3 regions of the Alkalibacterium indicireducens genome follow, and region 3 is predicted to be linked to each of the others. Evidence: predicted binding sites of a transcription regulator. Region 3 holds the regulator's gene; each other region holds the start of a gene.

Region 1 (4,447 bases), on a different contig from region 3:
CCTGTCTGATTTCTACAGCACGCTGGAATCCGATTACACCTGGTATATTTTCCGTTCCTGCTCTGCGCTTATTTTCCTGCTCTCCTCCTAGCACCAAGCCAGTAATAGGCAGTTCTTCATTGATGAACAGGAACCCGATACCCTTAGGCCCGTTTATCTTATGAGATGAAACGGAGAGCAGGTCGATTTTCTGCTCTTTGACATCGATGTCTTCTGTTCCATAAGCCTGTACGGCATCTGTATGAAAGGCAACTTTATGGTCAAGGCCGTCAAGGTACTGTCCAATTTCAGTTATCGGCATAAGCGTGCCGATTTCATTATTTCCATAAATGACTGAAACCAGTATCGTGTCTTCTCTGACTGCTTCCTTCACCTGCTCAAGACTGATCAGCCCATTTCTGTCTACTGCTAATTCAGTGACTTCAAAGCCCTGATTTTTCAGATAATTTAACGGGCGCCTGACAGCTGGGTGCTCAACGTTTGTCGTCACAATATGTTTTCCTTTATAGCCGTATTTCTCTGCTGTTTTGACTACAGCCATATTGTCACTTTCGGTGCCTCCACTTGTAATGACGATCTCGTTTGGTGAGGCATTGATGCTTGCAGCAAAGACAGACCGAGCTTCTTCCAGCAGACCTTTACTTGTCCGACCCATCTGATGAATACTTGATGCATTCCCGTAATGCAACTGCATTGCTTCAGTCATTGCTTCGATCACTTCCGGTCTCGCAGGAGTCGTTGCCGCATGATCAAGATAAATATAGTTGTTCATTTTATATCCCTTCCAGTCTTATGATAGGTCGATAGATGGAAAGAGCATATCAATGACTTTCCTGGTCAGATTACGTCCTTTGCCCTTCTGAACGAATGCATGCATATGCATAGCCGGATTGAAGTTGGCCTCGATGACGACATAACCTGGCTTGTCCTTGGTACTTGGTTTAGCGATATCAGGAATGATCAGGTCCAGACCAGTGACTTTGACTTCCAGGGCCTTAGCCATCTCTACTGCCTGTTTCTTGTAGGACTCGTCCATATCGTCAGTCATATCTATAGAGTCTCCGCCAGTTGAAATGTTGGAGTTCTCTCTCAACAGCACGCGCTCACCTTCAGCCGGAATACTGTCGAATGTGTAGCCTTGTTCTTTGAGCATCAGTCGCTCCAGTTCCCCCATTTTTATTTTTTCAAGAGGGGCACGGTGCTTGATTCCTCGATAAGGATGCGTGTTCTTTTTCTGAATCAGTTGTTCAATCGTCTGTCTTCCGTCACCAGTTACGTTTGCAGGTTGTCTCAGCAGAACGGCTTCTACCTTATCATCGATCACAACGAACCGGTACTCTGTTCCTTCAATGTAGTCTTCAACCAGAATCTGCCCATCTTCTTCAAAAGCCAGACGCACAGCTTCTGAATATGCTTCATATGATGCAGGATGCTTAAAAATGGAGATGCCCAGCCCATAGTTGGTACTTTTAGGTTTGACGACGATTGCTTTCCGGTCAAACAGGGCATACGCATTCACAGCATCTTCTATTGATGCAAATTCTTCTCCATGAGGCACTCTGTACCCATAATTTTTCAGAATTTTCTTGGTAACTGTCTTGTTAGCCATGATCCAGTGAGAGATGTAGGTGTCTTTAGACGTCATATTTCCGTTTCTCACGTATTCGGTCTTGTCCCCGTGAGTCAGCTTCAAAAACTGATCATGACTGTCCAGCAGTTCCGTTTCAAGCCCCAGTTTCAATGCGTCAAACAAGAGCAGCTGAGTACTCATTTCCATTTCAGTAAAGCCTTTGACTAGAAATGGCTTCTCAAAGGAGACCTCTTTATATTGCTGACCCAGATTGATCCCGTACTCAATAAAGGAACGCCCATTTTCCAGCTCTTTGACAATTCTTGCAGAGAGGGTTTGTTCAGGATGATCCAAGAGCTTGTGGGCCGTCTCAAGGACTGCATCGTACTCGCTACTCAAATGCAGCGCATTAATAGTCTCTTTCATCATGTTAAGCAGGAACTGTCCCTCTTCTTTGAATCTGGAGGACTCAAACGGGTCTTCCATGGCCGTCTGTTCATTCATTTCTGCACCGGTTTTGACATCCTCTGTCGTACTGTCCTTATCCATCCAGACCATCGTCATTAGAAAGAGATGAGTAAACAGAGACTGCTCATAAGAGAATCCCAGTCTTGAGAATGGATTTAGATCGAATGAACGGAATTCAACGTATCGCGTCCCGCTGCTTATCAAGTTGCGGACTGCTTTTCCTTTTCCTCTCAGACGAGCTGAGCCATAATACTCACGTTCTTCTATCAAGGTACCCTCTTCAACCAGGTGTTCGATGTCTCTGACATATTCCTCAATTGCCTGATAGGAGACTTTGTTGGTGAAGGAGTTGTGATAGCCCAATGGACTGTTTCTTATACTTCTGTAGTACTGTCTTGAATCGTCACTTGAAAACGTATCGTCTGAAACTGGTGATGCACCGAATAAGTAAGTCAGGATCCATTGATATCTCAAATAATTACGGGACATTTTGAGATAAAGATCATTACTCCAGCTGGTCAGCTTTTCTGGTGTCTCAGCAATACTGGCCAGCGCGTCCATAAAATCAGAGGAAAATGAGAAATTGTAATGAACACCGCTGATCATCTGTTTTTTCTTCCCATATTTTTCAGCAAGCTGCTCTCTGTATTCTATTTCTTTCCTGTCCTCGACTTTGATGATCGGAATATTTTTCTCATCAGGAAGCCGACTAGGCATACTGAACGGCCAGACAAACTCTTCCGTATCAATCGTGCGGTTGACCACATCATGAAGAGCCTCAAGCCACTTATACTGTTCCTTAAGTGTATTCTGAGGCGGAGTCACCAGTTCCAGTTGCGATTCACTGAAATCCGTCTGAATATACGGGTGGTGTTTCCGGCTTCCAAATAACGCAGGGTGAGGGCTGAGCGCCAGATCTCCTTCTCGTGTTGTTCTTAATCCTTCTTTTTCAATTCCAAACGAACCTTTTTTATACAATTCCTGTAGATGGTGAACGGTAACTATCTGTTTTATATTCATTCAAATCTTTCCTTACTGAGTGATTTACTTACTAATATCAAGTACTATCTTATCATAAAGCCTCGCGTCAACCTAGGAAAAAGAAAGAAATCCAAGCACGAACCTTTGTTCGATATTGTTTAAATCACTGTCCAAACATGCTATACTTTAGTCACTTATACTAATTATGTGATAAAGGAGTCTTTTATGAATAAACCACTAGCCTATCGTATGCGTCCAACGACGATCAGTCAGGTTGTCGGTCAGGAACATCTTGTAGGAGAAGGTAAAATCATATGGCGGATGGTAAAGGCCAAACAGCTGTCATCCATGATTTTATATGGTCCTCCCGGAATAGGAAAAACAAGTATTGCCAGTGCAATTGCCGGTTCGACTAAGTATGCTTTCCGCACGTTGAATGCTGCCACAGATTCTAAAAAAGATCTGCAGATAGTTGTTGAGGAAGCTAAAATGAGCGGCACAGTAGTCCTGCTATTGGATGAGGTCCATCGTCTCGATAAGCCTAAGCAGGATTTCCTGCTGCCACATCTTGAGAATGGTCGGATTGTACTGATTGGGGCGACTACCGAAAATCCATATATTTCCATCCACCCTGCGATTAGAAGTCGGTCCCAGATATTTGAATTGAAACCTTTGTCTGAAACTCAGATTACCTCGGCATTGGAGCGGGCACTGACTGACGAAGAAAATGGACTGGGTTCTGAATCTATAGTTATCTCTCCCTCTGTTCTAAATTATTTCTCAAGGGTGACTAACGGCGATTTAAGAAGTGCGCTGAATGCCCTGGAACTGGCAGTGAAGTCTACTGATTCAGATGATAATGGAAACACCGTTATTACACTGGATATTGCAGAAGAATGTCTCCAGCGTAAATCCCTGACTCATGACAAAGATGGAGATGCTCATTATAATGCAATATCAGCCTTTCAGAAGTCCATTCGGGGAAGTGACGTACATGCAGCACTTCATTACCTGGCACGGCTTCTGGAGGCTGGTGAACTGAAAGTGGTGATCAGACGGCTGATCGTCACTGCATACGAAGATATCGGTCTGGCAAACCCTGCAGGTGTATCGAGAGCCGTACAGGCTACAGAAGCTGCTGAAAAAATTGGGCTTCCCGAAGCCAGGATCCCTCTTGCCAACGCTGTCATCGAAATGTGCCTATCTCCTAAATCAAATAGTGCGATCAGCGCGATCGATCAAGCAATACAAGATGTTAGAGAAGGAAAAACAGGTGATGTGCCGGATCATCTGAAAGATACTCATTATAAAGGAGCAAAAGATCTGGGAAGCGGCATTGGTTATCAGTTCCCGCATAATTTTGAAAGCCACTGGATCTCCCAGCAGTACCTACCTGATACGATTAAAAGCAGAGAGTACTATGCTCCA
Region 2 (4,447 bases), on a different contig from region 3:
ATTGCTCTGTTTGTCAACCTGACATTGAATACAATCTGGATTCATATTCTGACTCAAAATCCGATTGCTGTTCTTCTGCCGCCTCGACTTATTCAGAATGCTGTCATGGTCGTTGTGCGCATTGCCACTGTACGATTCTTTGCCGGCAATAAACAGATGAAAAAGATTTATGCTAAATTCTCTACGGCACGGCATTAAATAAGGCATTTGTACTGTCACTAACATTGAATATTATGAAATCAGATATCAGTACCCTTCTGGATGAAATGAAGACAGCCTTCTTTCATCCAGAAGGGCTTTTTTCGTTCAGTAAGAAACTGGCTGCCGCTGGTATTTTTCAAACCAGGAAGCAGCATCGATCCAGCTGATGTGTCTGATATCTTCCAGTCGGATCTGTCTGATTGAGCGGTCGCGACGTTCAATAAATACGATGGAGCCTTTAAAACCTTTTACAAGCCCTTCCGTATCGGGAAGGTAGTTCCCGTCTTTTATCATATCGAGCTGAATGGCCAATGGCTTTTTTGATGTATAGCTTTTATAAAGAGAGGCGCTGATGTCTTCGAGTGGCTGATTCTCTTTTGGAACGATCACGGCTGACTGGCTGGCCTTTTTCTGCTTTTTCAGTGCTTCAGCATGGTCAGACAGCATCATGCCCATCCATTTCATTTTTCCCCGATCCTTGTACCCCAAAGCATCAGGGGACAGTTTGATTACATCTTCCTGCATGTTGATCAGCTCCTTTCGTTTTAGTTTTTAAGTATGAATTTAACTCTTTTCTGCCTGCTCTTTGAGGCATGTACAGAAAGCAGTTTATTTCTGAGTACCTGATCGATGACCGCCAAGAAGCTTGGACCGGTACATTGCCATCCCGCCGCTGGTCAGGCTGCTGGCGTGAAGTAGAGAAGTGTAGCCATATTTATGTCTGATGGAGTCGATCGTCTGATCCAGATCCTCCTGGTTGATCAGCTTTTCAGCGGAATCGAATAATGAAAGCTGAAGGGCGGACTTCGGTTCGATTTTCCCGAAGGTGACATTGACCACCCGGACAGGAAGGGATCTGTAGTGACGATGGAAGAGAATCAGGAGCCCTTCAATGATTTTTTTAGATGAGTCTGTTTTTTCAATCGGCAGCTGGTGACTGAAGCCGCGGTCCATGACATCTTTTGAGTAACCGATACTCAGTTTCACCAGTCCAGTCGTCAGATAATGTCTGCGCAGGCGCCCGGCATTCTCTTCAGCCATTTCACGTATCACAATTTCCACTTCATGCTTTACGGTGTAATCTCTGTTCAAAATCTGATTTTTACTGAAAGAGGTCTCTTTAGGTGTGAATGTATCAGACAGTCGGGTCCGGTCGATGCCGTGGGAGTGAAAGAAGAGCTGCTCACCAATGACTCCAAACCGTTTCTTCAGTTTTCTGACATCAGCCTGTGACAAGTCATGGATTGAACGGATACCGATTCGCTCGAGATGTTTCTCCGTTTTTGATCCGATCCCCCAGAAATCTTTTAAGGGAGAAATTTTCCATACCGTATCCTGCACATCATCATAATGCCAGGCTGCGATAAAATTGCTTTTCTGATCGTGTTTAGCCGCATGGTCCAGAGCGAGCTTGGCCAGAAGAGGGTTGTCTCCGATACCTACAGTGACGACTAGCTTCATTTCTTTCCATACGAGATACTGGATGCGCTTGGCTATATCTTCAGTACTGCCGAACAATCTGTGGGAACGTGTCACATCCAGAAAAGATTCATCGATACTGTAGACATGAAGGTCTTCGTCCGAAACAAAGCGTTTGAAAATGTTCACGATGTCCAAGTTTTTTTCTAAGTATAAGGCCATTCGGGGTTCAACTATGTCGATCGACGCATCTTTTGGGATTTCATATACCCGCGTCCCTGTTTTGATTCCGTAAAGTTTTTTGACCATGGGGGAAGAAGCCAGTACCAGTCCACCATGATTGTCCGGCTTACTGACAACGGCAACTTTGGCCTTGAGGGGGTGTTCCTTTCTCTCAACTGCTTCAACCGAGGCAAAAAAAGACTTTACATCGATACATAATATATCTCTACGTGGCTCTCTGGAGTAATCCATTATTTGAAGCATGGCAAGGACCTCCTTTAAGGGAATGTATGTTTGTTTTAATTATAGGAACATATATTCGTTTCGTCAAGGGGAACGCGTGGGTAGTGAGATGATGAAGGTGCTTCAAGTCAGGTGAAAGGGCTCTGAAAAGAGGAAGGGGTAAGGATTTGGCCTTTCTATATTTGTATTTAAAAAAGGAGAGCGGAAGATCGAGTGAAGCGAGCCGAAAACAGCGAGTCTCACATCTTTCAGCCCAGTTGATTCCTTTAAGAGACATCATCAGAACAGAAAAAAGAGCCGTCCATCAAAATTGATGGATCGGCTCTTTTCGATACAGGAGTGAGTTTATTTTCCGTCTACATATGGCACAGCTTTGACTGTGGCTTCGATATTTCCCTTAGTAGCTTTTGAGTAAGGACAGAAGGCGTGCGCCTTATCTGCAAGTTTCTGGGCCTGTTCTTCATACATGTCTTCAACACCGACTTCGATTTCTACTCCTAATTTAAATCCGCCATCATCGGGGTCTTTCATCAAGTGAACAGTCAAGGTGACTTGAGATTTGTTGTCGATCTTCTCTTCTTTTTTATAGTGATCCAGGGCAGCGTGGAAACAAGCACTATAACCTAAAGCAAACAGCTGCTCAGGATTAGTTCCGTCTCCAGATCCACCCATTTCTTTAGGCGTATCGACCTGCACCTCATATGAACGATCAGGTGTGTGACTTTCTCCTTCTCGCGCTCCTGTATTGACTGCGGCTGTAGTGTAAACAACTTTATCTGGCATAGTTAAAACGCTCCTTTTCTATAGTCTACTATCAGCATAGCACTAAAAAAAAGAAAGGCTAAATGATAGCCTTTCATTAATATATATCAAATTTTAAGATACGCAAGTTTCGAGAACAAAGGTTTCAAGTGCCTGTGCTACGCCGTTCTCACGGTTGGAAGCTGTGATATGGTCGGCAACGGCCTTGACTTCATCACGCGCATTGTCCATCGCCACACCAATTCCGGCCCATTCGATCATATCCACATCATTTCCCCCGTCGCCGAGAGCCATGACGGATTCACGTGGAATATTCAGTAGTTCAGCCAGATCTTTAACGGCGGTTCCTTTGCTGGCCTGTTTGTTCAGGACTTCAAGGAAGAAAGGTTCGCTGCGAAGGATTGTATACTTATCCCATAAGGATTTAGGAAGACGGGAAATTGCCGCTTCCAGAACAGGTTCTTTGTCGATCATCATCATTTTATTGTAGATAACAGATGGATCCATGTCTTCAGGCTTACGGTAAAACAGCGGCAGGCCTATAAGGTAGGCTTCACGGACAGAATATTCGCTAATGTCGCTGTTCGGTGTAAAGATTCCTTCATTGTGGATAGCATGGAAATGTGAACCGGCTTCTTGAGCAGCTGCCTGCAAGGTAAGGTAATCGTCATGATCCATCATATGTCTGACGACTACTTTTCCGGATTTGACTTCCTGTACCAGTCCGCCGTTATAAGTGATGACATAATCATCATCAGCGCTCAGATCCAGTTCTTTCAAAAAGGCTGTGGCGCCTGGGAAAGGACGTCCGGTGCAGATCACGATTTTGACGCCGGCCTGTCGGGCAGCCTGAATAGCCTGCTTCACCTCTGGACTGATTTTATGTTCTTCATTCAATAATGTGCCATCCAGATCAATGGCAACTAATTTGATCGTCATGCCTGTTCTCCATTCTTTGCTTCAATGTATTTTTTTAATTGAAAGTGTTAAAGTATAAGTTTAGTGCATTAATTAATACTGTCTAGCTTAACTACTCCCGTTGGTCGGTCGATCACAACAATAGTTGTACGTGCTGAAGCACTACAACTTGTAAGGACGTACCAGCCTCTCGAGAAAAAGATAAATTTACCCATTGCGCAGGATGCTCTTCTTCCGCATACTCTGTCTCTACGCATTGAAATGCTAGAGTCACAGCAATTCAGGGTAAATTCCCTCTACTCCCACCGGTCGGACGATCTCAAGTATATCTGTAAGAGCTGAAGCTCAAACAGATACTAAGGTATTTTCTTGTCGAGGCTGAACGGCACGTGAAGCTTTTCTCATGTTTCATTAGGGTGGATGATTGCTCCGTTGACAATGTGGCGCTGGAACGCATCGTATTCCTCCTGAAACATATTAATGTTATCGCTTTGTTCTTCCAGAAATTCTTTCGGGACATACAGGCGGTGGTCGCCGTGCAGGTTCCCGCTCAGTGTCTTGACTATGGAACTGACCTTGCTGAGTTCGACAAGTGTCCCATCCGACTGCATAAGATGAATCGGTGTCTTGTTTTTCAATTTATAGTCATACGGCAGATCAGAGCTGCTATTGGTCATAGTAT
Region 3 (19,555 bases):
ACAGGACACCGACAAGTGTAATATACCCTTCCTTTTCCTGACTCAATGGTTTCTTGCGTACCCCTTCAATGAGGTTGAGCAGCAGTTTCCCTCCGTCAAGCGCGGGGATGGGAAGCAAGTTCATGATGCCGAGATTCACACTTAAAATACCGATCCACCTGATGAGTCCGAATATTCCCGCTTGAACAACTACTTCAGTTGTTGCATAAATTGCAACAGGTCCACCAAGCTGATCAACACTGAAACCACCGGTAAAGAATGATCCAAGTAAGGTAACTATTTGAGTAATGATATACCATGTTTCTGTGAATCCGAAGGTCAATCTGGCAGTCAGACTGTCGTCTACAAATGTCTCGATGCCAATTCGCCCCACTACTTCATTGCCTGAATCATAACTGTATGGCGTGATCGTCTGCTGGACACTTTCTCCATCGGCTGTTTCGATGTCGAAAGTCATAGCTTCTTCTGGACTGTCCTGAATGATCAGAACCATTTCATTCCATGATCCGACTTCTTCGTCATCAATTGAAAGAACACGGTCTCCTTCTTCAAGACCAGCTTCAGCTGCAGGAGAGCCTTCTTCAACTGCTCCGATAAGAGGCTCCTGAGAAGGAACTCCCCCCTGCAAGAAAGCAAGGGCTGTAAATGCAATGATTGCCAGTATGAAATTATTCATCGGACCGGCAAAGTTGGTCATCATACGGTTGCCAAGTGACGCACTCTGGAACTGACGATCTTTCGGAGCAATCTGAAGCAATGTTCCGTCTTTTTCTACTAAAAGAGCGTCACGATTGACTTCATACCTTTTAACTTCAGTATCAAATCCGACACGTCCGGCTATGAACAAATCTTCATCAAAATTGAAATCAGACACTTCCAAAGGTACAGTATCCAGCGACGCGTCTTTAGACTGTAGATCGATTTTTTCGACCTTATCCTGATCATCCAAGGATAAACTGACGGTCATGCCGGGTCGTATGTCAGCTTCCTCTTCATATCCTGCCATCCTGACATATCCGCCAACAGGAAGAAGCCTGATGGTATAGGTTGTTTCCCCTTTGCGATGATGAAAGATTTTCGGTCCAAATCCGATAGCAAATTCTCTTACTAGAATGCCTGCTCGTTTTGCAAAATAAAAATGACCAAATTCGTGAATAATGACAATAATCCCAAATACAAGGGCAAACGCAAGAATAGTCTGAATCATAAAGGTCTCCTTCTTCTATCGTAATAATCTGATGACAAATAACACATTAAGTACTAAAAGCAGGCTGTCGATCCGGTCCAGTATCCCACCATGTCCTGGGAGTATCTTTCCTGAGTCCTTGACACCGTACTCTCTCTTTATCTTTGACTCAACCAGATCTCCTAACTGCCCTACTACTGAGAGCACCATCATAAAGAGAATAGAAAGGATGTAAGAGTCCGCTATCGGAAAATAAATAAGATAGATAGCGCTGACTATGGCAGAAGCAATCGTTCCACCGGCTGATCCTTCAATTGTTTTATTTGGAGATATACTAGGCGCCAATTTTGTTTTTCCAATTTTTCCACCAATGAGATAAGCTCCAGTATCAGTTGCCCAGATTACTAGTAATACAAGCAGGACAAAGGTCAGACTATACTGTCTTAACGATACTAACGAAGCAGTACCGACTCCTATATAAACCGTCATCAATAACACAGAACCGATCTGCCTGATTTTTAAATCAGGATTCCATACAGAATATACCAGCAGTATCAAGCCTTGCAATATGATGACAGGCGTAAGGATATCACCTGAAAAAAGCTCGTTCACTCTCGGACTGAGAGCCATACTCAATACAATAAGACCCGACAGAATGGCTGGAAAGGAGCGAATGCTCATCTTTTCCATCTGAACAAACTCCATCAGTGCAAAAAGCGCAACTAATCCCACCAGCAACTCTAAGGGCCATGACCCAAATATAAACAATGGTATGAGTAATACTAGTGCAATAAGTGCAGTTAATATACGTTTAGACATCTTCATCCTCAGCTTTCATAGTAGTTTAGACAGCCCCGTATCTCCGCTGTCTGTTTATATAGCTCAAAAGGGCCTCGTCCAGTACATCACCGGTGAAATCAGGCCAGAGAAGATCTGAAAAATAAAATTCACTGTACGCATTCTGCCAGAGAAGAAAATTGCTTAACCTCTGTTCTCCGCTGCTTCTGATCAGAAGGTCCACATCCTGATAAGGTGCAATTGACTGCGTAAGCAGATGATGCTCGATCACTTCCTCATTTATTTCACTAATACTAATTTCGCCATTTAAAACCCGTTCACATAATGACTGAGTCGCTCTGACAATTTCTGCACGACTGCCGTAATTGAATGCGAAATTCAGAATCATTCCATCATTATCTTTCGTCTGATCCATTGCTTTCTGAATCGCTTTTCTTGTTGAGGAAGGAACTTTTTCTTCGAAACCGATCATGTTGACTCTCACATTCTTTTCCTGCAGTTCCGGTACGAACCGATCAAAAAAACGAATCGGCAGCTGCATAAGAAAATGAACTTCCTGGGGAGGACGTTTCCAGTTCTCGGTTGAGAACGCATAAAGTGTGAGCACTTTGATTCCACGTTCACTGGCTCTGATAGTCACTCGTCTGACTGCTTCCATGCCTTCCTGGTGCCCAAATTTCCGCGCTTTCCCTTGTCGTTCTGCCCATCGTCCATTTCCGTCCATGATCATGGCGACGTGTGCAGGTGCATTTGTTTCTTCATTTTCAACCATATTTATTGGTGCCTGATGCACCATACCCTCCTAGAAATAAATATACATCTCTTCTATTGTAGTAAAAATCTATTTAAATTGCTACAGAAATTCAGAAGGTGTTTATGAATATTTTAAAATGTTCTGTTTTCTGTATTTATGGAGATTTGCTATACTATAAGTAAGCTAACAGAAAAGTGTTAATTTAATATTAAGGAGGACCTGCATATGAGACGCTTAAGAAAGTACATTATCAGCATAGTCGTTACTTCAGTTGTTACTAAATTAGTGAACAAATACATTATCAGTAAACTATAAAGCAAAAGGAGAGTCAGCTCTGCTCTTTAAGGATGATGTGATACATTCCTTAAAAGTGCTTCAGCTACTCTCCTTTTTTTATCCTTCTAAAATTTCCTTTTCTTTTTCTGCAGATAGCTTGTCGATAGCTTTGACACTGTCATCTGTCAGCTTTTGAACTTCCTCTTCATAGTGATGAAGGTCATCTTTAGTCAGTTCTCCATCTTTTTCTGCTTTCTTCAATGAATCGATTGCATCACGGCGAATGTTCCTTACAGCAATTTTCGCATTTTCAGCTTCTTTGCCTACCTGCTTTGCTATATCTTTTCTTCTTTCTTCCGTAAGTGCCGGTACGACAAGTCGAATGACGTTCCCGTCATTTGCCGGCGGAATTCCGATATCAGACTGATTCAGTGCTTTTTCAATGTCACCGAGTGCATTTTTATCGTATGGGGTGATAAGAAGAACGCGTGCTTCAGGTACTGAAATCTGCGCTATCTGGTTCAAAGGCGTAGGTACACCATAATACTCGATGTTGATGCGATTCAGCAGACTCGGGTTAGCACGTCCTGCACGGATGCTTCCAAGTTCCCTTACATAGGCCTGCTCCGCTTTTTTCATTCTTCCCTGTGTGTCTTTTAAGATTGCTTCAGTCACTGTTTTTTCCTCCTTACAGTTGTCCCAATCGTGTCTCCTAGGGCTACACGTTTAATGTTACCTTTTTTATTCAGATTAAATACGACTAATGGAATATCGTTGTCCATACTTAAAGAGGACGCTGTGGTATCCATTACCTGAAGTGATTTATTTATGATATCCAGATAAGTCAGTTCTTCGAACTTAACGGCATTGGCATCAATATTCGGATCAGCCGAATAAACCCCGTCGACATTGTTCTTGGCCATCATAATGACATCAGCCTGCATTTCTGCGGCTCGAAGCGCTGCAGTTGTATCTGTTGAGAAGTACGGGCTGCCAGTACCTCCGGCGAAAATGACGACACGGCCTTTTTCAAGGTGACGCATAGCTTTTCTGCGAATATATGGTTCAGCAACCTGACGCATTTCAATAGACGTCTGAACACGAGTCGGTACACCGGCATTTTCAAGTGAATCCTGTAGGGCCAGAGCATTCATGATCGTAGCAATCATCCCCATATAATCTGCCTGTGAGCGCTCCATACCCATTTCAGCTCCAACATGACCACGCCAGATATTCCCGCCGCCTACTACGATGGCGATTTCGACGCCAAGTTCATGTACATCTTTAATTTCCTGACAGATTTCATGTATAGTTGGCGGCTCTATGCCGAATCCAGCATCTCCAGCAAGAGCTTCTCCACTTAATTTCAGTACGATTCGCTTGTACTTCGGTTCATCCATATAATCGTTCCCTCCATAATTCATACATTTTTATTCTACCACATAACAAGTGCAAGGTCATTAAAAATTGACAGTTATTCCGTGCAGCTATGCGACGTTTTAAAATAATTAGCGTTCTATTTTGTTAAATTAAAAACCATAATCCCCTGCACTTTTTTGTACGTACTCTGCCGCCTGCTTTCCAGCCTGCCTTCCGAACACGATGGTTTCAGCAATTGCATTGCCACCTATCCTGTTTTCTCCATGCAGTCCCCCGCACGTTTCTCCGGCTGCATACAAGCCACTGATCTTTCTGCCATCTTCATCAATCACTTCAGACCTTGTATTGATTCTGACACCACCCATGGTATGGTGAATTCCTGGAGCCACTTCTATGGCATAAAACGAACCTGTCTGAATGGGATGTTCCATGGCAGTAGTCCGTTCGAACAGGTCATCTGTTCCATAGGCGACGGCCTGATTCCATTCTGTAATCGTTGCTGCTAATACTTCTTTTGGTACACCGATCTGATCAGCCAGTCCGTACAACGTCTCTGCTTTTAACACCATATCTTTTGACTCGTAGAACCCGACCGCGGGCACTCTTTCTTTTAGCTGTTCATCGAAAATCAGGAACGCTTTCTGTTCTGGACAGTTTATAATAGCGTGTGATACCACATCTCGACGGTCCATTTCGTTGACAAACCGTTTCCCTGACAAAGAAATGAGTATGGCTCCTTCGCCTCTTATTGCCTCTGTCAATAAAAATCGACTTCTCTGATGAACTGTGGGATGGATTTGAATCTGATCAAGATCTCTGATACTTCCTCCGACCGCCTTGACCATGTCGATCCCACTTCCTAAACTTCCTTCGTGATTTGTAGTGATAAGCTTAACAAGGTCAGGAGCCACCTCTTCTATTTTTTTATAATTACTGCCAAAACCACCAGTTGCTATGACAACAGCCCTGGCCCTGACTAAGTTTTCACCTTGCCGGTCTATAGCTACATAAACGCCGTTGATCAGATTCGAATCTTCTGATGTCGACAGACGAATGACTTCTGCAGAAGTAAACAGAGGGATCCCTCGTTCTTCGACTATACGCATCAGACCTTTCATCAAGTATCCTCCGATAGCAGATCCATCAGATGGTCTATGTGTTCGTTTAACAGACATTCCGCCTGTAGTTGTGAGACTGGACAAAGTAATGTCCATTGAGTCAAGCCAGTCAACTGCTTTCGGCGATTCTTCAACAAAATAGGACAACAGCTCTACATCGTTTGTCCGGTTTCCGCCAGCCAGTGTCTCTTCATAAAAAAGTGAATGACTGTCCTCAATCCCCTGGGCCTGCTGAAATTTTGTCTGTGAAGCGTTCATTCCCGCAGATGCTTTAATGCTGTTCCCTTTCACACCCGGCATGCTCTCAAAAATAACAGGGCAGGCACCTGTATCATCTGCCTGAATCGCCGCTGATAAACCGGCTGCACCTGCACCAACGATAATTACGTCGTATTGAGTATTAAGCTGATCTTTATGTGAAATCATATGGCCTCCGTTCTGTCAGAATCCTTATGTATTTAGTAATAGAGATAGCTTGCAAAAAAAGAGCAGGGATCAAATACCCCTGCTCCATATCTACAAACTTATTTATTGCCTAATTGGCTTTGAACTTCTGCAGCGAAGTCTTCAGTACGTTTCTCAATTCCTTCTCCCACTTCGTAACGGATGAATGATTTGATAGATGCACCTTTTTCGCTCAAGTACTCACCAACAGTTTTGTCTGGATCTTTAACATATGGCTGATCAACAAGACTTACTTCTGCTAGCCATTTGTTGAGACGTCCCTGTACCATTTTTTCAACGATATTTGCAGGTTTTCCTTCATTTTTAGCTTGTTCAGTCAACACGTTCAGTTCGTGATCTCTTTCTTCCTGAGAGATTTCTTCACGAGTGATGAATTTAGGATTGATTGCCGCAATGTGCATAGATACGTTACGAGCGACTTCTACATCATCGGTTCCTTCAATAATAGAAAGAACAGTAATGCGTCCACCCATGTGCTCGTAGTCGCCGAATACATCATTGTCAGTTTTTTCTACAACAGCAAAACGACGTAGAGTGATCTTCTCACCGATAGTCTGAGTCGCTTCAGTAATTGTATCCTGAATTGAGTCTCCACCCATATCCAAAGCAAGTGCTTCTTCTATAGTTGCAGGTTTGTTTGCTGCTACAGTTTTAGTAATACCTTTAACAAGGTTCTGGAATTTATCGTTTTTAGAAACGAAGTCTGTTTCTGAGTTGATTTCTGCGATAGCCGCAACGTTACCCTCGATGTGAACGTTAGCCAGTCCTTCAGCCGCAATACGGTCTGCTTTCTTAGCTGCTTTAGATACACCTTTTTCTCTCAGGTAATCGACAGCTGCGTCTAAATCTCCATCAGTTTCCACTAATGCTTTTTTCGCATCCATCATTCCAACGCCTGTTTTATCACGTAACTCTTTTACTTGAGCTGCTTTAATGTTTGCCACAAAAATTCCTCCTTAGTCGTATATCGATCCGGTAAAAAGCGATGATTACTCGTTATCGCCTTCGACGACTTCAACGATTTCATCTAGAGAATCAGATTTTGCTTCTTCTTCAAAGCCTTCTTCTCCCTGATTTCCTTCGATAACAGCATCAGCCATTGTTTTAGTCAGTAATTTTACTGCACGGATAGCATCGTCGTTTGAAGGGATGATAACGTCGATCTCATCTGGATCACAGTTAGTATCTACCATTGCTACGATTGGAATATTAAGTTTTTGAGCTTCTTTAACAGCAATGTGCTCATTTCTTGGGTCAACAACGAATAACACGTCAGGACGCTTAGGCATATCTTTGATTCCGCCTAAGAATTTTTCAAGTCGATCGCGTTCTTTGATCAGGATACCGACTTCTTTTTTAGGAAGGACATCGAATGTTCCGTCTTCTTCCATTTTTTCAATCTGTTTCAGACGCTTGATACGCTTCTGAATTGTATCCCAGTTAGTTAGCGTCCCACCCAACCAACGGTGGTTGATGTAGTAAGCGCCAGCTCTTTGAGCTTCTTCTTTGATCGCATCTTGTGCTTGTTTTTTAGTTCCTACAAAAAGAACTGTTCCGCCATCTTCTGCAATATCACGGACATAGTTGTAAGCTTGATCGATCAGCTTAACAGTCTTCTGCAAGTCGATGATGTAGATGCCGTTTCTTTCTGTAAAGATATATGGTTTCATCTTAGGGTTCCAGCGTCTAGTCTGGTGACCGAAATGAACACCTGATTCTAATAATTGTTTCATTGATACAACTGCCATTTGTCATTCCTCCATTTGGTTTTATATTTTTCCTCCCCGAGCTTCATCTGTTTGAACACTCCATGGCAATAGAGCACCATTCAATCCATCCACTCAGGTGTGAAATTTGGTGCTTTTTGCACCGCTTATAAGTATACTACATATACTCTTAAAATGCAACTCTCAGTTAATTTTTTTCTTGCACATTTTCCAGTTCTATCGCATACTATACTGAGAACCTAAAAAGGAAGTGGACTCTAGTGTTTTTTTCATTTGTAAGATTAATTGTAAGGTTGCTTATACTGACTTTAAACGGACGATATAAAGTCCAGGGCAAGGAAAACCTGCCTAAAGACGATAACTATATTCTTATAGCACCTCATCGCTCATGGATCGATCCGGTATATTTAGTACTTGCCGCCTCGCCCAAGCAATTCAGTTTCATGGCAAAAAAAGAACTTTTCAAGAACCCACTCTTTAAGTGGCTGATTACAAAAATGAACGCTTTCCCTGTTGACCGTAAAAATCCTGGCCCAAGTGCCATCAAGACCCCAGTCAAGATTTTGAAGGAAACCGATCTTGGCCTGGTGATCTTCCCCACAGGAACACGACATTCCACTGAACTTAAAGGTGGCGCTGTTACGATAGCAAAAATGAGTAAAAAACCGATTGTACCTGTTGTCTATCACGGCCCGTATACATTCAAAGACCTGCTGAAACGTCAGAAAGCAACCGTACGCTTCGGAGAACCGTTCATGGTTGAACGTAAAATAGAAGGCATCAAGGACGTCACTGCTTATTATTCCGAAAAAATACAGGATGCGTTCGTCTCTCTAGATTCTGAAGACCATAAATAAGAAAAAAGCCTTATCCAGAGATCAACCAGTTTACCGGCTGATGTGGATAAGGCTTTTTTTATTTGCTAGTATATTTCTATCACTGCAGACCGATGTTCTGCAATTCGTACATATCTCTGTATGAACCGCCACGTTCAATCAGCTCGTCATGGGTCCCGCGTTCTATAATATGTCCATTATCTAGTACCAAGATCTGATCAGCATCTCTGATCGTAGACAGTCGGTGAGCGATCGCCACAGTCGTTCGTCCCTGACGCATGCGTTCCAGACCTTCCTGAATGAGCGACTCCGTCTCTGTATCGATATTTGCTGTTGCTTCATCGAGGATTAGGATTTTAGGGTCCCTTACAATCGTTCTGGCAAATGAGATCAGCTGTTTCTGACCACTGGAGAAGCTGGCCCCTCTCTCAACAACCCGCGCATCATATTGACCTGGAAGTTCTTCGATAAACTGATCGGCTTGAACAAATCGTGCCGCTTCAATTATCTCTCTATCTGTAATAGCCTCGTTCATCAAACGGATGTTGTCCTTGATTGTTCCGTAGAAAAGGAAGGAATCCTGCAGGACCAGACCTATACGCTGACGCAGCTCCCGCATAGGGAAGGATCTGATGGACTGCTCATCGATCAGCACGTCCCCTTTCTGGAAATCATAGAAACGCATCAGCACGTTTATGATCGAAGACTTTCCGCTCCCTGTATGACCGACAAGCGCAATAGTCTCTCCTGGATTTACAGTGAACGAAACGTCTTTCAGAACGTAATTCTCGTCGTCATATGAGAAGCTTACATTTTTGAACTCTATCTTGCCGTCAGTGATCTGCGCTTCAGGATCGTCGTCCTGCTCCGGCACATACTCTTCGTTATCCATAACTGTAAGGATGCGGCTGCTTGAAACAACTCCGTCTTGGAACAGACTCAGACTATCCATCAGCCGGGTCAATGGTCTGAAGAAATCATTTGCATATGATGTGAAGGCAAAAATGATTCCTACTTCAATCGGGCTGGTCAACGCGTCGAACCCGAACAGTGCCAGGATCAGAACAACAGCAAGAGTATACAGCATGTTAATGACCGGGCTCAGAAGCAAGGCGTTGATTCTGACCATGGAGAAACGAGAATTGAAGTAGGACTGGTTTGTCTCTTCAAATTCCTTCTGAAGCCGTTTTTCCTGTCTGAACTGCTGAATCACTGACATCCCGTTAATGGTTTCTGCAAGTTTTGTGTTCAGCAGGCTCAGCTTGGATTTCATTTCATGGTAAGTGCGTGAGCTATAGACCTGATAGAATCTGATGACCAGTAGCAGGACCGGTGCAAAGATAAGGATCCACAGTGTCACAGTTACATCCAGCAGGAACATTGCCCCAAGGGAGATGATGACCCCAAACACCCCTTGTATGATCGTCAGAAATACGTGCCAGAAGTCCTTCATTGCTTCAGTATCATTTGTAGCTCGCGTAATGATCCAGCCAGTAGAGGTCTGATCGAAGAATCGCATGCCTAGATTATGAAGTTTGGTGAACAGCTGATTTCTTATGTTCTGTACTGTTTTTTCTGAAGCCATATTAAAGATATACAATTCGAAATACCAGACAGTCATTCTAACGATCGTCACACCAAAGTGAAGAGATGCGAAGAAGAGAATCGTCTGAATCGTCACGCCACCGACTGTCAGGTGGTTATCAATGAAAACCTGAATGATTCGGGGGAGTGCCGCATTAGTTACTGCAAGAGCTACACTGAAAAATATAGCCAGTATAAACTGATTTCTGTAAGGTGAGGCAAATGTAAGGATGCGTCTCAGTATACTCATCTGTTCGTTAAACGGAATCGTTCGTCTTTTCTGTAGTTCCTGCTGTTCCATTAGCCCTCTCCCCCTTCCAGTTCCCTTACCAGCTGCTGCTGTTCATACATATCCTTATACCATCCATCCTGTGCAAGCAACGAATTGTGCGTCCCGCGCTCGACAATTTCACCGTCTTCGACAACGATGATCTCTTCAGCGTGCATGACTGAGCTGATACGGTGAGCCGCAATGATCGTCGTCTGTCCTCTGCGCAGTTCTTTCAGCCCTGACAGGATACTTTCCTCAGTCTTCGCATCGACAGCCGATAGTGAATCATCAAGAATCATCAGTTCCGGATTGATGAGGATAGCCCGGGCAATTGAAATTCGCTGTTTCTGCCCCCCGGAAAGTGACACGCCCCGCTCGCCTACTTCCGTGTCATATCCATTCGGCATCGCAAGAATATCATCATGAATATCGGCAAGTTTAGCTGCCGCTTCGACAGCTTCCTGAGACAAGGTCGGATCTGCAAAGCGGATATTTTCTCTTATCGTATCTGAAAACAGATAGTTATCCTGAGGCACATAGCCTATATGTTTCAATAACGCATCGAGGGTATAATCACGTATGTCATATCCCCCGTACCTGATCCTGCCTTTATACCCATCATATTCTCTGAGAAGCAACTTAAGAATCGTTGTTTTACCTGCTCCCGTTTTACCAACGACACCTAATGTCCCGCCAGCTTCAAGCGTGAAGTGGATGTTTTTAAGGGTGGTCCCTTCCTCATCAGGGTAGGAAAAGGAATCAAGTTCAAAAGACAACTCTCCTGAAACCGGTTTGTCTATCGCCCCTTGACGTTCCACTATTGATGTCTCTTCTCTAAGCAGATTTTCGATCCGGTCATAACTGGCAGATCCTCTTTCAATAATGTTGAACAGACGTCCGATAGCAAACATCGGCCAAACGAGCATTCCGATATAATTGATGAACGTCACGAAATCTCCGACAGATATTTCTCCGTCTGAAATCAGCCAGCCTCCTACAAGTATCGTCAGGAAATATGAAATCCCCATGATAAACGTAATCGCCGGATCAAAAAGTGAATCGATTTTGTATACTGATCTGTTCTTTTCAACGACATTGTCAGTCTGTTTTGAAAATTGCTCTATATCCTCTTTTTCCTGTCCAAACGTCTTGATTACCTTGATCCCCTGAATACTCTCCTGAACTTTATCATTCAGATGCGAAAAGGCAGCCTGAGCGTCTCTGAATCGCAGGTGAAGCTTTTTCCCGAGCACACGAGACGTCATGGCTAATAATGGCAGTGGAATGATCGCCAGAAGTGTCAGGCGCCAGTCTACAAAAAAAATCATTGCCAGCAAAGTGGTCAGACCGACACTGATTGCATCAGCCATCGTAAGAATCCCTCCACCTGCAACCATTCTAAGACCACGAAGGTCATTTGTTGCATGTGCCATCAAGTCACCTGTACGGTATTTCTGGAAGAACTCATTATCCATATTTGTAAAATGATTGAACAGCTGCTTACGCACGATCTGTTCAAGTTTAGCAGCGTTTCCCCAGATACGCACCCGCCATAAATACCTTAGAGCATACTGACCGATTGCAGTGGAAGACAGAATCAGCAGCCACGTAAGCAGCGATTCCTGTGTGATTATACCCATATCTATTTCATCGACTACAATGCCTATAATTCTCGGTGGAATCAGCTGGAGCAGCGCTACGATGATCAGTGCACCTATTCCTACCAGATAGGATTTTTTCTCCTGTTTGAAAAACCAGCTCAGTCGTTTAAATATCCCCATATCGTCGTCTCCCATTAGCTTAGTCGATTGTGAAAGCAATATGACATATTGTCATATTGTGTCAAATGTTAACGGACAGCGTTTTATTCTGTCCGTCCCTTACTTATTTTTTCTTTTTATTCTTTGCGCTCTTCTGCTGAGATTTCATTTGACTCATCATCTGATTGATCTTACGTTCAGAAGGTTTCTGTCCCATTTGAAGCATCATCATACGCAGCATGTTTTCGTCGATTGGCGGATTTTTTTCAAAATAGTCCATCATATATTTTCTGGAAATAAAGAATCCTCCGACCAGTCCGGCGATCAGAGCTAAAATAATTAGTACAATAGCAAGGCCTGTGCTCATCTTGTTCACTCCTTTCAAAAATCGATACTGTAACCATACAGCAGACATAGACATATCTGCTCACTGAACTATTTTACACAATAAATGTGGAGAAATAAACCTTTATATGTTAAAAAGCTATTTTATACCATCAATTGACTTAGAGAGGGAAGTACTGGCCAGCCCGTCTTCCGGTTTTTATTCACAACATGCTGAAAGCCACCTGTGCTCCAGCAGGAATACAGGTGGCTTTCAGACTTTTCAGTTACATTATTTCATTGAAAGATACGTGTTGACAACATTTTCAGAAGTAAATCCGTAAGCTTCAACAACAGCTTCACCATTACCACTTGCTCCGAATTTGTCGATCGCAAGAATCCTACCTTCAGGTCCAGCATAGCGGTGCCAGCCGAATGGAGATCCCATTTCGATAGCTACTCTGTTTTTTACAGCAGCTGGAAGAACAGATTCCTTGTACTCATCAGACTGAAGTTCGAACAGATCGAAACTTGGCATGGAGACTACTGATACATCGTGCCCTTGTGCTTTCAGCTCTTTCTGCGCTTCAACAGCTAATGTTACTTCAGATCCAGTAGCAATCAGGATACCATCAGGTGTGTCGCTTTCAGACGGAGAAAGGACATAAGCACCTTTCTTGACATTTTGTCTCGCTGTTTCCTTAGTTCCAGGAAGAACAGGAAGATTTTGACGAGTCAGCACAAGCATAGTTGGACGGTTAGTTGATGTCACAGCAATTTCCCAAGCTGCAGCTACTTCGTTACCGTCAGCCGGACGAAGAACAGTCAGATTGTGCATTCCTCTGAAGCTGGATAGCTGTTCTACAGGTTCGTGAGTCGGTCCGTCTTCACCTACGGCAATTGAGTCATGTGTCATGACATAGATAGCCGGAATTTCAGATAGTGCAGCCAGACGTACCGCTGGTCTCAGATAATCTGTAAAGACGAAAAATGTAGCAACGTAAGATTTCGTTCCCCCATGAAGCAGGATGCCGTTTAGAGCAGCTGCCATAGCAAATTCTCTTACGCCGTACCAGATGTTGCGTCCGTCATACTGACCAGCCTGGAAGTCTTTAACACCACTGATCATAGTCTTGTTCGATCCTGACAAGTCGGCAGATCCACCCCAGAAGTTAGGGACAGCTTCAGCAATAGCATTCAGCACTTTTCCACTGTAGTTACGTGTTGCATCTGCTCCATCTTCTTCAGAAAATGAAGGCAGTTCAGCATCCCATCCTTCTGGAAGCTCTCCAGATAAAGCCTGGTCGAACTGATTCGCAAGTTCACCATTAGCACTGCGGTATTCATCAAGTAGACTGTTCCACTTATCTTCTAGCTCCTGACCTTTATCGATCATGTGCTCTTTGAATCGCTTAGTGACTTCTTCAGGTACGTAGAAGTCTTCGCCTTCCCAGCCGTATGCTTTCTTAGCAGCTTTTACCCCTTCAGGTCCAAGTGGTGCACCGTGAACATTGTGCGTACCGGCATTTGTTGCTCCGAATCCGATGACTGTTTTGATTTCGATAAGTGTTGGTTTATCGGTGGATTCTTTCGCTTTAGTTATTGCAGCATCGATGGCCTCTAAATCGTTTCCATCTTCAACCAGGATATGTTCCCATCCGTAAGCCTCAAAACGCATACCGACATTTTCAGTGAACGCTTTTGAAGTCGGTCCATCAAGCTGGATATCGTTGGAATCGTAAAGCATAATCAGTTTGCCTAATTTCAAGTGACCAGCCAGAGAAGCAGCTTCCTGAGAAACACCTTCCTGAAGGTCTCCGTCTCCACACAGTGCATAAGTATAGTGGTCAACGATGTTATAGTCACCTTTATTATAGGTAGCAGACAGGTGTGCTTCTGCCATTGCCATTCCTACTGCATTAGCTACGCCTTGACCTAGAGGACCAGTAGTTGCCTCGACACCATCTGTGATATGCACTTCAGGGTGTCCTGGTGTATTCCCTCCCAATTGACGGAAGTTTTTAAGATCATCAATAGACACGTTATAGCCTGATAGATGAAGAAGGCTGTATAAAAGCATAGATCCGTGTCCTGCTGAAAGGACAAAACGGTCTCTATTGAACCATCTCGAATTTTTCGGATTAGCATTTAAGTGACGGGTCCATAATGTATACGCCATAGGAGCTGCTCCCATAGGTAACCCTGGGTGACCGGAATTGGCTGCCTGTACTCCATCAATACTTAATGTACGAATCGTATCGACGGCCATTTGATCTGTTTTATCGAACAATGAACTTCAACCCTTTCGTTTGTTTAAAATTTAAACTTACTACATTATTGTACTATTTTTAGCGCTTTAATTCAATCTATTCTGCAGTTATTACGAATATGGCTGTTTACTCGTCCCGGCCATGCAAGCCTTTTTCTTTCTGAATCTCTTTCACTTTATCTGGAGTGACATCATTTCCGTCGGGATCCACAACTTTCATCCCTTCGATCTGATTCTTCATGCCGGACCTGAAAGCTTGGATATACTCTTCTCTCAGTGCTTTCTGTTCATCTTTTTCTTCCTGAGACAGACCCTCACTTCTTTCTTTTCTAACGAGTTCGTTAATTCTGTCCAGTTTTTTCTTTTCTAACATAGAATCCTCCTCAGTTCTCTATTCTTGCAAGTCCTACACCTTATATCATAACATTCCTGAATAAAAAGTGGTAGATAAGATTCGGCTGGAACCTGCTTCCTTTATTCGAACATCCGTTTGAATTAGCGTCTGCCCTATGCTATACTGATAACAATAGAACAGTTGTTCATATAAATTATTCCGAAAGTGAGGGTGAGTAATGACCACTAGAGGCCGTAAAGGTGAAAAACAAATTGAAATTCTACAATATATATATAACCAGGTGAAGAAGAAAGGGTATCCTCCCACTGTGAGAGAAATCGGGATGGCGACAGCTCTCTCTTCAACGTCAACAGTTCACGGACATTTAGCACGTCTTGAAAAAAATGGATTCATCCTAAGAGACCCCTCGAAACCAAGAGCGATCGAGTTCACTAAAGCCGGATTGGATAAACTGGGAATAGATGAAGAGGACAAAATACCTCTACTAGGAGTAGTCACTGCCGGCGAACCTATCCTTGCTATTGAGGAAGCTACAGATTATTTCCCGATTCCAAATGACCTGGAGCTAGACAGAGGCAATCTGTTCATGCTGACTATCCGTGGAGATAGTATGATGAATGTTGGTATTCTAGACGGCGATCAGGTTATCGTTAGAAAACAGGAAAGTGCAAGTAATGGAGATATTGTCATTGCCATGACTGAAGATGATGAAGCAACCTGTAAACGATTCTACAAAGAAAAGAATCATATCAGACTTCAGCCCGAAAATGATGCACTTGACCCTATCATCCTTAATGATGTAAAAATTCTCGGAAAAGTTATTTCTTTATATAGAAGCCATATATTCTAATAAAAAACCCCTTCTCACTCGAGAGGGGGTTTTCAGTATTTAGTAAGTCATTAATTTAAAAATGTCATAGCCTTCAATTTTATCGCGACCTTTTAAATCAGCAAGTTCAATAAAGAATGCCGCACCGACAACTTCTCCACCCAGCTTTTCTACAAGTTCGATCGTTGCAGCTATGGTCCCTCCAGTAGCAAGCAGGTCGTCTGTGATCAGCACTTTTTGACCTGGTTTGATCGCATCTTTATGGAGCTGAAGGATATCATTGCCGTATTCAAGTCCGTAACTCACTTCGACAGTTTCTCTAGGCAACTTTCCTTTTTTACGGCAGGGTGCAAATCCAATTCCCAGTTCATTGGCAACAGGACAGCCGACGATGAACCCTCTGGCCTCAGGACCGACGATCATTTCGACCCCTTTTCCTTTAGCGTATTCAACGATCTGTCTGGTTGCTTCTCTGTAAGCTTCACCATCGGCCATCAGTGGAGAAATATCTCTAAACACAATCCCCCCTTCAGGAAAGTCAGGTACATCAGCAATATATTGTTTAAAATCCATTTATAATCCTCCGTTATGTTTACACATACTTAGTTTGTGTCATTTATGGCAGTCATCAATTCGTTAAAAGAGCTGTAAACCAATTTTTCTTCAACAGCAATCTGTTCCAGCCGTCTTTTATACGTCTTGGTGTCTTCCAGTTTTTTCGGGTCCGGATCGGCAACGACTCTCACCTTTCCATCCTCTATTGTAACAAATTCGTTCTCTAAAAACACCATTAACATGAATTTAGCGACTTCTTTATCGATGTTGAGCTTAGTCACCAGTTCCCTGGTGTCTTTTGACAGATCGACTGTTTCCTTTGTTCGCAGCCATTTATACAAAGATGAGAACGTTGAATGTTTCGGCATGCCTTTAAAATAGTACTCATTTGGAGAATAAAGATACAAGTAGAAAGACTGCTTCACATAATTCCTGTACACAGTCCGGAAAAGTTCGAGTTGGTCTGGAGTATCAACAACAATTATTTTAGTCGTTTTGCTGACCGAATATAACTCAGTGCTCATGTCCACCAACTGACAGGTAGCTTCTGGATGAATCTGTTCCTGCCACTTATTATATACTGCTTTCTGAAAGAATACATAATGGCCTTCAGAATCGAGGAACACTTCCGACTTTAAAGTTGACTGGCGTCTGTCGATGGCTATTTTTTCTCTGGATTTGAAGTCGACAGCCTGGATCTGAACCTTTCTGTTTCCATTCCATTCATTGATCGACACATATCCAGCAATATCTATTTCCGGCTGGGATTTGAACACTTCAAACCAGTCTGAAGCGCCAAATGCGATCATATCCATTTTAGTATCATTTTTAGTAACGAGCGATTTTAAGTGATCCTGATTCGCCCCTATCAAGCGAGCCCCTTCTGGGACGACAGAAGAAATATTAAATAGAGGTTTTCTGTTATCTTGGCCAAATGGTCTAAGCTGATCAAGTTCCGTAATCAGGTCGATGGACAGATCTTCCCATTCTGCCGTAACATCAATTGTCAGTTCAGTCTTCAGTGCCCTATCTCCCGCTAGATTCTTCGCACTTTTCTGGAGTGCGTCGTAGAAGGTTTCCAGATTGGTCAACTCAAGGCTGACACCACAGGCCATTTCGTGTCCACCAAAATTTCTCAGGAGATGACTGGTCTGCTGCATACAGTCGAACAGATTGAAACCGGACACGCTTCTACCTGAGCCTTTCATTATCCCAGTGTCCTGGTCAACAGAAAATATGAGAGCTGGTTTTCCAGTCTTTTCAGTCACTTTACTGGCCACGATACCCAGCACCCCTTGATGCCAATTCTCGTCTTTTAATACAATAACTTGATCATTTTGCTGTGCATCAACTCTAGATAATGCTTCGCCGGTAATTTGACTGACTATATTTTTTCTTTCACTATTTTTCTCCATCACTTTTCTACTTAGGTCCTCTGCTTTTTTCTCATCATATGTAGTGAGAAGGTCGACAACCATCGTGGCATCCCCTAAACGTCCTACGGCATTGACAGGAGGAGCAAGCCTGAAGCCGATCGTTTCTTCATCAATGTCTTCCCTGGAGATTTCAGCTTGTTTTAATAGACTCTGAAGCCCAACTCTCTGGGTCTGTCTGATCAACTTCAAGCCGAAGTAAGCGAGCGCCCTGTTTTCATCAGTTAGAGACACTACATCTGCTATCGTTCCGATCATAGCCAGTTCGATCATTTCTTCGGGCAATTCTCCAAGAAGGGCGTGCGCTACTTTCAGACTGACACCGGCCCCTGCGAGTTCCTTAAACGGGTAACTGCCTTCAGGATGCTTAGGGTGTACAATGCTGTAAGCTTGTGGAAGATTTTCCGGGCATTCGTGGTGATCGGTTACGATGACATCGATCCCTAGTTCATTCGCTCTATTAATCGCATCGTGTCCAGCGATCCCATTGTCAACAGTCACGATCAGCTCAGTACCTTGTTCAACTAAGCGTTCAAATGCATTGATATTCGGGCCATACCCTTCAACAAACCGATTAGGAATAAAATAGTCGACATTCCCCCCGAGCATCTCGATCGCTTCATATAAAATAGTTGTGCTTGTAACTCCGTCCGCATCATAATCGCCATAAATTGTTATTTTCTGATGGAGCTCGATGGCTTTCTGAATCCGTTCAATTGTTCTGTCCATATCCTTCAGTTCAAAAGGATCATGAAACCATTCCGCTGTCGGCGTCATAAAGTGACTGATGTCTTCTTTAGTCGTCAGTCCTCTAGCCATACATAAGCGTATGAAAGTTTTTGACTGGTTCATTTCAGCAGCGAGATCTGAAATTGCCTGATCGTCACCGATTGTATTATTTCGCCATATTGTTTCTGCTAGCACTCGATTCACTCCTAGTCTGATTCACGTTCCTACATTATAACAGAAAAAAACAGACACAATAAAGGAAGTCTTTACTGCGTCTGTTTCATAATATTTCTATTAGTCTAAGATCTGAACGCCAATACCAATCAGACCTGGTCCAGTGTGGACACCCAGTGCTGGACTGACTTGATCAAAGAAGAACTGTTCATAATCAGGAAGCTTGGCCTTCAGCTCCTGTCTGATTGCTTCAGCTTCTTTTAGAGCAGTTCTCCCACCGTAAGCAACTGCCAGATTGTACTTTTTAGCTGTAGAAGCAAACTCTTCAACTAACTGAATAGTTTTGTTCACAGACTTCGCTTTACCTCTAACTTTAGCTACAGTGTGATAGATCCCATCTTCATTACACGTAATGATCGGTTTGAGGTTCATCATGCTTCCGAGAACTGATTGAACCAGACCGATTCGTCCGCCTTTCTGAAGGTACTCAAGTGTAGGCACATGAAAGAAAACTTTCGCTTTTTCAATGCCCTTCTGGAGATTAGCCTTGATTGTATCCCATTCTATATCTTTTGCGGCCTGAAGTGCTGCTTCCACAACAGAAAAACCTGCACCAATACCGATATTTTTAGTATCCAAAACAAATATTTCCAGCCCTTCGTACTGCTCAGCCACAATGCGGACCATGTTATTCGTTCCACTCAGTCCACTTGAAATCGTCACGGCAAGTAC

The links. The regulator LexA, encoded in region 3, represses DNA repair genes until DNA is damaged. The targets are predictions, from matches to a motif close to CNAACANNTGTTNG.
Region 1: the regulator LexA is predicted to act here: its motif matches at 3,157-3,170, upstream of gshAB (bifunctional glutamate--cysteine ligase GshA/glutathione synthetase GshB).
Region 2: the regulator LexA is predicted to act here: its motif matches at 2,151-2,164, upstream of ABFX15_RS08090 (Y-family DNA polymerase).

Annotation. Positions count from the first base shown of each region.
Region 1 covers NZ_BAAADA010000112.1:12,529-16,975, forward strand. Annotated here, with positions in the region: gene ABFX15_RS06930 (cysteine desulfurase family protein) at 1-772, opposite strand, end outside; gene gshAB (bifunctional glutamate--cysteine ligase GshA/glutathione synthetase GshB) at 791-3,058, opposite strand; gene ABFX15_RS06940 (replication-associated recombination protein A) at 3,245-4,447, shown strand, end outside.
Region 2 covers NZ_BAAADA010000132.1:22,033-26,479, reverse strand. Annotated here, with positions in the region: gene ABFX15_RS08100 (folate family ECF transporter S component) at 1-198, shown strand, start outside; gene ABFX15_RS08095 (hypothetical protein) at 307-726, opposite strand; gene ABFX15_RS08090 (Y-family DNA polymerase) at 811-2,106, opposite strand; gene ABFX15_RS08085 (organic hydroperoxide resistance protein) at 2,431-2,868, opposite strand; gene yidA (sugar-phosphatase) at 2,962-3,786, opposite strand; gene ABFX15_RS08075 (HD domain-containing protein) at 4,167-4,447, opposite strand, start outside.
Region 3 covers NZ_BAAADA010000042.1:57,610-77,164, forward strand. Annotated here, with positions in the region: gene rseP (RIP metalloprotease RseP) at 1-1,207, opposite strand, end outside; gene ABFX15_RS03005 (phosphatidate cytidylyltransferase) at 1,223-2,005, opposite strand; gene uppS (undecaprenyl pyrophosphate synthase) at 2,031-2,756, opposite strand; gene frr (ribosome recycling factor) at 3,132-3,653, opposite strand; gene pyrH (UMP kinase) at 3,686-4,414, opposite strand; gene ABFX15_RS03025 (flavocytochrome c) at 4,544-5,938, opposite strand; gene tsf (translation elongation factor Ts) at 6,037-6,921, opposite strand; gene rpsB (30S ribosomal protein S2) at 6,967-7,725, opposite strand; gene ABFX15_RS03040 (lysophospholipid acyltransferase family protein) at 7,965-8,561, shown strand; gene ABFX15_RS03045 (ABC transporter ATP-binding protein) at 8,641-10,425, opposite strand; gene ABFX15_RS03050 (ABC transporter ATP-binding protein) at 10,425-12,176, opposite strand; gene ABFX15_RS03055 (YneF family protein) at 12,280-12,522, opposite strand; gene tkt (transketolase) at 12,772-14,769, opposite strand; gene ABFX15_RS03065 (DUF896 family protein) at 14,876-15,121, opposite strand; gene lexA (transcriptional repressor LexA) at 15,321-15,953, shown strand; gene ABFX15_RS03075 (adenine phosphoribosyltransferase) at 15,993-16,505, opposite strand; gene recJ (single-stranded-DNA-specific exonuclease RecJ) at 16,535-18,844, opposite strand; gene ABFX15_RS03085 (DegV family protein) at 18,944-19,555, opposite strand, start outside.